One region of the Shewanella psychrotolerans genome, then DNA from elsewhere that is predicted to be linked to it. Evidence: predicted binding sites of a transcription regulator. Region 1 holds the regulator's gene; each other region holds the start of a gene.
What was found. Region 1 encodes NrdR, which represses ribonucleotide reductase genes. Its sites were predicted from a motif close to AAACACNANATNTNGTGTTT; they were not measured.
Positions count from the first base shown of each region.

Region 2: the regulator NrdR is predicted to act here: its motif matches at 1,795-1,814, upstream of nrdD (anaerobic ribonucleoside-triphosphate reductase).
Region 3: the regulator NrdR is predicted to act here: its motif matches at 1,636-1,655, upstream of nrdA (class 1a ribonucleoside-diphosphate reductase subunit alpha).

Region 1 is NZ_CP080419.1:1,161,213-1,164,500, reverse strand. Features, by position in the region: gene K0I62_RS05160 (riboflavin synthase) at 1-82, opposite strand, end outside; gene ribD (bifunctional diaminohydroxyphosphoribosylaminopyrimidine deaminase/5-amino-6-(5-phosphoribosylamino)uracil reductase RibD) at 137-1,282, opposite strand; gene nrdR (transcriptional regulator NrdR) at 1,329-1,793, opposite strand; gene glyA (serine hydroxymethyltransferase) at 1,927-3,183, opposite strand.
Region 2 is NZ_CP080419.1:1,574,411-1,577,698, reverse strand. Features, by position in the region: gene nrdD (anaerobic ribonucleoside-triphosphate reductase) at 1-1,732, opposite strand, end outside; gene K0I62_RS06960 (hypothetical protein) at 1,993-2,697, opposite strand; gene rssA (patatin-like phospholipase RssA) at 2,825-3,288, opposite strand, start outside.
Region 3 is NZ_CP080419.1:2,244,469-2,247,756, forward strand. Features, by position in the region: gene ubiG (bifunctional 2-polyprenyl-6-hydroxyphenol methylase/3-demethylubiquinol 3-O-methyltransferase UbiG) at 1-657, shown strand, start outside; gene K0I62_RS09930 (HAD family hydrolase) at 644-1,342, shown strand; gene nrdA (class 1a ribonucleoside-diphosphate reductase subunit alpha) at 1,792-3,288, shown strand, end outside.

The sequences.
Region 1 (3,288 bases):
TGGCAACGGTAAGGCGAATATCCTCTCCACGGCGCTCTATTTTCCTTAGACTTCCTACAGACTCGATGATCCCAGTAAACATCTCTACCTACTTATTTTTGTGCGCTTATAGCAAACATATTAGCCGATACGTTACTTATATGATTGGCGCTAAATTAAATGTAAAACGCGTATCAGAGCCGATCTTACGTTGATCCATTAACGCAAGCGTGGGCAACTGAGCCATCTCAGTATAGTCAGGTAAATGGATAAGGTTACGTCCGTGACTACCGAGAATCTTTGGCGCTTGATAAAGCACTAATTCATCAGCTAAGTGCTCAGCCATAAAAGCACCGGCAAGGGTCGCTCCAGCTTCAATCATCACCGAATTATACTCTTTGCCTAAATGACCTTTCCCTAAGAGGCTGAGTAACTCTTTTAGTGGCACCCTACCATCGACAGCATCGAGTTGCAGATGGCTAACATGTGAAGGCCAAGCCGCCTGCGTTTGTGCAGAATACGGCTCACACGACACTAATAATATGGGCGACTCAATAGTAAAAATATTAGCATTGCCAGTTAATCGTGCTCGACTATCAAGCACTATCCTTAAAGGCTGTTTTAGCAACTCGGGCGGTAAGTTGTTTGCAACAAACCCCAGCTCGTGATAACGAACATTCATACTCGGATCGTCGGCTAGCACAGTATCAACCCCTGTGATCACAGCGCAGTGACGAGCGCGCATTCGCTGTACATCACGGCGGGCTTCGGCCCCTGTTATCCACTTTGAGACCCCGTTTGACAGCGCCGTTTTCCCATCGATACTCGCGGCAAGCTTAATGCTCACCCAAGGTAAGCCCGTTGACATGCGCTTCATAAACCCGAGATTGAGCTGCGCCGCTTCCTCTTTAAGTAAATTGACATCGACTTGGATTCCAGCTCCTTGCAACATCTGGATCCCGCGACCCGACACTTGCGGATTAGGATCGGTAACAGCCACAACAACTCTGGCGACGTTCGCTTTAATCAATGCCTCAGCACATGGTGGCGTTCGTCCATAATGGCTGCACGGTTCAAGAGTGACATAAGCCGTAGCCCCTTGTGCTAACTCGCCAGCCATTTTCAATGCATGCACTTCGGCATGGGGGCCACCAGCAGTAATATGATAACCTTCACCAATAACCTTGTCAGCGAGGGTGATCACGCAGCCAACACTAGGATTAGGGCGAGTAGTGTAAAGTCCTTTACGCGCAAGTTTGATGGCTTTTGCCATCATTTCTATATCAAATTTTGACCAAGGCATCAGCCGTTATCCACGCAATATACTAGAAAGGATTTATTCAGTTGATCTAGGTATTCGATTTAGCGCTTTGCAGTTTTGCAATCGCATCACCAAACTCAGAGACATCTTCAAAAGCACGATAGACAGAGGCAAAGCGAATATAAGCGACCTTATCAAGATGAACTAAATGATCCATCATCAGGTTACCTATCATCTCTGAGGTCACTTCTCTCTCGCCAGTCGCACGCAGTGTCGATTTTATTTTAGTGAGCGCTTGTTCAATCTCATCCATAGAGACGGGACGTTTTTCTACAGCACGTAACATACCGCCACGTAACTTATCTTCATCAAAAGGCTGGCGACTGCCATCTTGTTTTACGACTCGAGGCATAACCAGCTCAGCGCCTTCAAAAGTCGTAAATCGTTCATGACACTCTAAGCATTCACGGCGACGACGAACCTGATGGCCATCGGCAACTAAGCGAGAGTCGATCACTTTAGTATCGGTTGCGCTGCAAAACGGACAATACATTGAGCCTCCGGCGGAAAGTCGTTAAGTCATCATCTAACCTCGCAATGAGCTGCAACGCTAGAAACAAAAATGGCCGCTACTAATATTAACATCAGTAGCGGCCATCGAAGTTTACCTGATTTAAAGCTTAAGGTTAACCGTAAACAGGGAACTTAGCGCACAATTCAAGCACCTGATTCTTCACGCGCTCAATAGTATCTTGGTTAGTGATGTCATCAAGCACATCACACATCCAGTTCGTTAGCTCAATCGCTTGCTCTTCTTTAAAGCCCCGACGAGTGATGGCGGGTGAACCAATACGCAGACCAGAAGTGACAAATGGTGAACGAGGATCGTTAGGTACCGAGTTCTTGTTTACCGTAATATTGGCATGACCAAGTGCCGCATCTGCATCTTTACCGGTAATATCCTTAGAAATTAAATCAAGCAGGAACAGGTGGTTATCGGTACCGCCAGACACGACATCATAACCGCGTTCGATAAAGGTTTTTGCCATTGCTTTGGCGTTAATAACCACTTGCTCTTGATAAGCTGTAAACTCTGGCTCTAGCGCTTCTTTGAAGGCTACCGCTTTAGCCGCGATAACGTGCATCAACGGGCCGCCTTGTCCACCAGGGAATACCGCAGAGTTTAGCTTCTTGTAAATATCTTCATCATCACATGCTGATAAGATCAAGCCACCACGAGGACCCGCAAGCGTCTTATGGGTTGTCGTAGTAACAACGTGAGCATGAGGTAATGGATTTGGGTAGATACCCGCAGCAACGAGGCCTGCAACGTGAGCCATATCGACAAACAGATAAGCACCTACTTTATCAGCGATTTCGCGGAACTTACCCCAATCGATAATGCCAGAATAAGCACTGAAACCTGCGATAATCATTTTAGGTTTGTGCTCAACAGCGAGACGCTCAACTTCAGCGTAATCAATCTTACCCGTCGTCTCGTCAATGCCATACTGAACCGCATTATAAAGCTTGCCAGAGAAGCTCACGTGCGAGCCGTGAGTTAAGTGACCACCATGGGCAAGGCTCATACCCAGTACAGTATCACCGCCTTGAAGTAGTGCCATAAACACAGCTGAGTTCGCTTGTGAACCAGAGTGAGGCTGAACGTTGGCATAAGTTGCACCAAAAAGCTCTTTAGCACGAGAGATAGCTAACTCTTCAGCAATATCAACATACTCACAACCACCGTAGTAACGCTTACCTGGGTAGCCTTCGGCATATTTATTGGTAAGCTGAGAACCTTGAGCCTCTAGCACACGAGGACTGGTGTAATTTTCTGAAGCGATAAGCTCGATGTGCTCTTCTTGACGACGAGTTTCATCCTGGATCGCTTGAAACAGTAGTGGATCAAAGTCAGCGATATTCATCTCTTTTTTCAGCATTGGTCACTCCAGCTGTAAAGTCTTATAAGTAGGGTTGCGCGGTATTCTACAGTGCAATTGATCACAATCCCAGCGTTTGTAACATGAAATTACTTGCGGTTATCG
Region 2 (3,288 bases), 410 kb from region 1:
GGTGGAAACTATTGGTGTAATAACCACGATCAGTCACACCTGAGATCACGCCAAACGCTTTGGTATCTAGCTTACAAAAACGGCTACAAAGGTTCTCACTTGGCGTACTGTACAAACTAAAGGCGTAACCTGTCTCTTCACGCCAACGCACAGTTGCTTCTTTTAGATGCTCGATGATAGCAAGGGCCTTATCACGTAATTGCTCGCTATCAAATAGGTGAGTTTCGTTGCCATAAAGTGCATTCACCGTTTCATGTAAACCGATATAGCCTAACGAAATTGACGCTCGGCCATTTTTGAAAATTTCGCTAATATCATCATCGGCGCGTAAACGTATGCCACAAGCGCCTTCCATATAAAGGATCGGCGCAACACGAGCTTTAACCCCTTCTAGACGCTCAATACGAGTATCTAATGCGCGACGCGCGGTAACTAAACGCTGATCCAAAATCGCGAAGAAACGAGCTTCATCTCCATCGGCTTCTAACGCAACTCGTGGTAAGTTGAGACTAACCACGCCTAAATTGTTGCGTCCCTCATGGACTAACTCACCATCCTCCTCGTAGGTACCAAGAAAGCTACGGCAGCCCATCGGCGTCTTAAATGAGCCAGTGACCTTTTCAACCTGTTCATAATTTAAAATATCTGGATACATGCGCATGGTCGCGCATTTCAGGGCCATCTGCTTAATATCGTAGTTACAGTCACCGCCCTTATGATTAATGCCATCACGAATGGCAAATACCAGCTTGGGAAATACCGCTGTCTTGCGGTTTTTACCCAAGCCCGCCATACGAACTTTCAACATAGAGCCTTGAATAAGACGCGATTCCCATGAAGTACCTAGACCAAATCCAAAGGTCACAAACGGTGTTTGACCATTCGCGGTATGCAGGGTATTTACTTCATACTCTAACGATTGAAATGCATCATGACACTCTTTCTCGGTTTGCTGGGTCGCAAATGCTTTAGCATCTGTAATACCCCACTTGAGCGCTACTTGATAATGTTTGTCATAACTTTTTGCCACAAATGGTGCCAACACCTCATCGATACGATTAATCGTGGTGCCACCATAGATATGACTCGCCACTTGAGCGATTATCTGTGCCGTTACCGCCGTCGCAGTAGAAATCGATTTGGGTGTCTCAATTTCAGCATTACCCATCTTAAATCCATGGGTAAGCATACCTGCCAAGTCAATTAGCATGCAGTTAAACATAGGAAAAAATGGCGCGTAATCAAGATCGTGATAATGGATCTCACCCGCCTCATGGGCAGACACCACATCTTTAGGCAAGATATGGCGAGTGGCATAATGTTTTGCCACAATGCCAGCAAGCAGATCCCGCTGAGTTGGGATCACCTTTGAATCTTTATTAGCATTTTCATTTAACAGTGCAGCATTGCTCTGCTCTACCAGGCCACGAATATCCTGATTGAGACGGCTACTGACTTCACGGTGAACATCGCGATCATGGCGATACTCAATATAAACCCGTGCAAGTGACTTATAGGGCCCTTCCATTAATTGATTTTCGACGGCATCTTGCAGATCATGAATATCGACCTCTGCAACATCTGCCATCTTTTCGGTCACTTGAGTCGCGACTTGCGTCGCATAGGCAACATCTTCAATACCTGCTGAGTGAGCAGCCGCTATGACCGCATCCCTAATCCTTGTTTCGTCAAAAGGCGTGCGGTAACCATCCCGCTTAATAACTACTGGCATTGTTTAATATCTCCTCAAGTAACGTTTAAAATGACACCATATATAGTGCAATTATAACGTCAAAGCACAATATGTGGTGTATTAAGCTACAAACTGCGGGAGAGTACCTTGATCCAGATCATGATTTTACGGATGGAATTTTGTGACAAGAGATTACTGCAAACTAGGCCACTTATCTTATACAGTGGCCTTGACCGCAAAGGCAAACAGAGCTAGATAATGTAAAAAGTTGGTAAAAACTGTGGGTAACTGTTGAGAAATTACGTAATTCGCTTAGATAAGGCCAAATAACTGTTCATTTGTCCCGAAAACTGTTGTGAATTTCCCATCGAAGCCGCTAACTGCATGGTTGACTTTAGTCCCTGCCACTGTTGCTTCTCAATCTGTTCCATTGGCGCGTCAGCATTAATAAATACCGATAGTTGTGCCGACACTCTAGCCGCTTTTTGACTGTATTGTGCCCCATCAACGCTGTCCATATTATTCAATACTGACTTGGCATCATCGAGAACCGTCATTAATACGCTATCGGGATCGGTCTGCGTCAAGGTCTCTTTTTGCTCGTTAATGAAATCCATTAGGCTTTGTTTATGCGAACTTGTTTCGGGGATATCAAATCCAGCCGAGCTTAAACGATTTAATTGATTGTCAGACAAAATTCCATCTTGATGCAAACGCTGGATCAGCTTGGGAATTTGAGCGGTGGTGAACTGTCCATCGGCAAAGAAATCTTTAGCCATTGCCTCAATTTTTTGAGCGCGCATTGCTCGAGAAGACAATGACACCGCCTCCTCTGCAATCGCTGGCCCCGTCGCCTTATCAGCATTGGCCTGATTAGACAGGCTAACTTTATCACTGTGTATGGAACTAGCTTGGCTTTGCGGTTCACGACTAACCTCGTTCCCATAAGCCTCTGCTGCAATAGTGTTATTGGATGAAGATAGAAGGCTACTAATTGGATTCATTGTCAAAATATCGACTACTGCTAAACGTTTAATCCAACCAAGCAAAAACTAAGCCGTTTTATACTATCTGCAGTAAACACTTTTACCACCTCTCCGTTAAGCTGGTACAACGCGTGATAGTGGCACTTTATTCGTGGCGCTCGGCAAATCTTGCCTCGATAATATGCGCCACTTGTTTGACCGCAAATTCACCCGCCGCAATGGCTTCATCGGCGCGATGAAACTCCATAGTGCCAATATCTGCAACATTCGGGGTGATCAATAAATCCGGTGGATCGCCCATCAAGCGAATACGCTTGTGACGCTGCTCGAGAATATCCATCGATTGGGACATCACCGCCAACATGCCAGGTTGACTGTTATTCCCCAGGGAGAACTTATCGGTTAACCCCGACACATATTCACGGCCACGCGCCAACAGATCCATAAATCCAACGTCTTGGCCACGGTTAGCATCATGCTTGCTCGCCACCACCTTATCGCTAGAAGAGAGTGATACAGGTAACTGTTCTAGTCGCGTTTTACGATGGCCATACAGATCGACGGCAATCACCAAATCGACCCCCATAGCCCGGCTCACTGAGATAGGAA
Region 3 (3,288 bases), 1.1 Mb from region 1:
ACTTGGTGGGATCCAGAAGGTGAATTTAAACCGCTCCATAAGCTAAACCCACTACGATTAAACTTTATTGATCAAACGGTAGGTGGTCTCTTTGGTAAACGAGTATTAGATGTCGGTTGCGGCGGTGGTATTCTTTCTGAAAGTATGGCTCGCATTGGTGCCAAGGTCGACGGTTTAGATATGGGTACTGAGCCATTAGATGTTGCGAGACTACATGCATTAGAGATGGGCGTTGAAATCAATTATGTTCAAGATACAGCGGAAGCCCATCGCGATAACCATATAGGTCATTACGATGTTGTCACCTGTATGGAAATGCTTGAACATGTTCCCGATCCTGCTTCTGTCATCAAAGCATGCAGTGACATGGTGAAACCTGGTGGTTATGTTTTCTTTTCCACAATAAATCGTAATATCCGAGCTTATATCGAAACCGTTATTGGTGCGGAATATATTTTGAAAATGTTGCCTGTTGGCACTCACGACCATAACAAGTACATAAAGCCAGCCGAACTAATTGCAATGACTGATGCAGCAGACTTGTTCTGTACTGACGCGGCAGGGATCACCTATAACCCATTAACGGGTATCTTTCGCTATACCAAGAATCTTGATGTTAACTATATGATAGCGACAGTCAAAAATGACGATAATTAATCGTCATGCAAATCCTTTGGATATCACAGGGGTGCTGTTCGATTTAGATGGCACCTTAGTGGATACTGCCCCTGATTTAGTGAATGCGCTCAATCTAGCCTTGATTGAGCATGGTTACCCAACAAAATCTCTTGAACAAGTCAGAGACGCAGCGTCAAATGGTAGTTTGGCTTTGGTTAATGCGGCCCAACCTTCTCTTAGTGATGATAACAAAGCACTTATCCAGCAGGCACTGTTAACCCATTACGCTCGAGTCAATGGTGAGCATGCCGTGTTATTTGATGGGATCGCGGCCCTGCTTGATTATCTTGAACTGCATCAAATTCCTTTTGGTGTGGTCACCAATAAAGCGGCGCGATTTGCCAGACCACTATTAGCCAAACTCAATCTAGTATCTCTGATGCCAGCGATCATAAGCGGAGATTCAACCTATTATAGTAAACCCAATGCCGCACCTATGTTACTGGCGGCACAGCAGCTAAAGTGCGCCCCAACATCGGTATTATATGTAGGTGATGCACGGCGCGATCTTGAGGCAGCTCAAAACAGTAAAATGTTGGGGGGAATTGCCATGTGGGGTTATCTCGCACAAAGCGATGATCCTATCACTTGGCCACAAGATTTTATCTTTAACTGCCCAGAAGAGATTATCGCCTTATTGAAACAATCAAATCCAAACATTTAGTGGCGGCTTTCCTGACTCAGACGCAGAGCCAAGGTTAAATTATCTTGCTCAAAACGATCTGACCTTTTTATGGCATTGATGATCTAGCCGATCGATTATAAAACTAGCGGTCCTTAAGTTTAAATTCAGCTGACTAAAAGTTAACCCTTGGCAGTGATCGTAATTAAAAACAAGGCTTAAAGGTTAGCCGTCACTAACCCTAAGCTTTACCCCCAAGATATCCACAACTTGTCCCCTGAATTCACGCTTGCAATATGTCTACAACCTCACTATCTTGTATCCTATAAAATATAAAACACCATATATTGTGTATGAGTGATAATCGAAGCCACTAGAACATCAGTTGTGCATAGGCACTTTTCTTAACCCTTCGATTGTTTTTACAAGGAAACGTCGGGTGAACATATTGGCTCACCTCATCGCGATATTTAATTCAAGGCTTATCTTCAATGAACAGCAATATGCAGGTCACTAAGCGCAGTGGCGAACGTGAGATCATCGATCTGGATAAAATCCATAGAGTGATCACTTGGGCGGCAAAAGGACTCAACAACGTCTCGGTTTCTGAGGTTGAATTACGTTCACATCTTCAATTTTATGATGGCATTCCAACTGAAGCCATTCATGAAACGATTATTAAGGCCGCGGCGGATCTTATTTCGCCAGAATCGCCCGATTATCAGTTTCTGTCTGCACGCTTAGCGATTTTTCATCTACGTAAGAAAGCATTTGGTCAATTTGAACCGCCAAAGCTATATGATCACGTCGTTAAGCTCGTTGAGATGGGCAAATACGACACCCATATTCTAAACGACTACACTCGTGAAGAGCTTGATACTCTCGATAGCTATATCGACCACTGGCGCGATATGAATTTCTCTTATGCGGCGGTTAAGCAATTAGAAGGGAAATACTTAGTACAAAATCGTGTTACCCATGACATTTATGAAAGTGCGCAGTTCCTCTATATTTTAGTGGCGGCTTGTCTGTTCGCTAAATATCCAAAAGAAAACCGCTTAGATTATGTCAAACGTTTCTACGATGCCACATCTACATTTAAAATCTCATTGCCAACGCCAATCATGGCTGGTGTGCGCACACCTACGCGTCAGTTCAGCTCCTGTGTACTCATCGAGTGTGGTGATAGCTTAGATTCCATTAATGCGACCGCATCATCGATCGTTAAGTACGTATCACAACGCGCTGGGATCGGGGTCAATGCTGGTCGTATTCGCGCATTGGGAAGCCCTATTCGCGGTGGCGAAGCGTTCCACACTGGCTGTTTACCTTTTTATAAGTATTTCCAAACTGCGGTTAAGTCTTGCTCTCAAGGCGGTGTTCGTGGTGGCGCTGCGACCCTCTTCTACCCTATGTGGCATTTAGAAGTCGAATCGCTCCTCGTTCTGAAAAACAACCGTGGTGTTGACGATAACCGTATCCGTCACTTGGATTATGGTGTCCAAATTAACAAACTTATGTATCAACGCCTTATCCAAGGTGGAATGATCAGTTTGTTTAGCCCATCTGACGTACCAGGTATGTATGATGCCTTCTTTGAAGATCAGGACGAATTTGAACGTCTCTATCTTAAATATGAAGCTGATAAAACTGTGCGTAAGAAGCAGATCAAGGCTGTCGAGTTATTTGCATTAATGATGCAAGAGCGCGCATCGACAGGTCGCATTTATATTCAAAACGTCGATCATTGTAATACCCACAGTCCGTTCGATTCGAAAGTAGCACCAGTACGTCAATCTAACTTATGTTTAGAGATTGCGTTACCGACTAAGCCACTGAACAACATTAATGATCCTGATGGTGAAATTGCACTCTGTACCCTTTCGGCGCTTAACTTAGGTGCGATTAAGAATCTTGAAGAGCTTGAGCCATTGGCTGACCTTGCTGTACGAGCCTTGGATAATCTACTCGATTATCAAGATTACCCG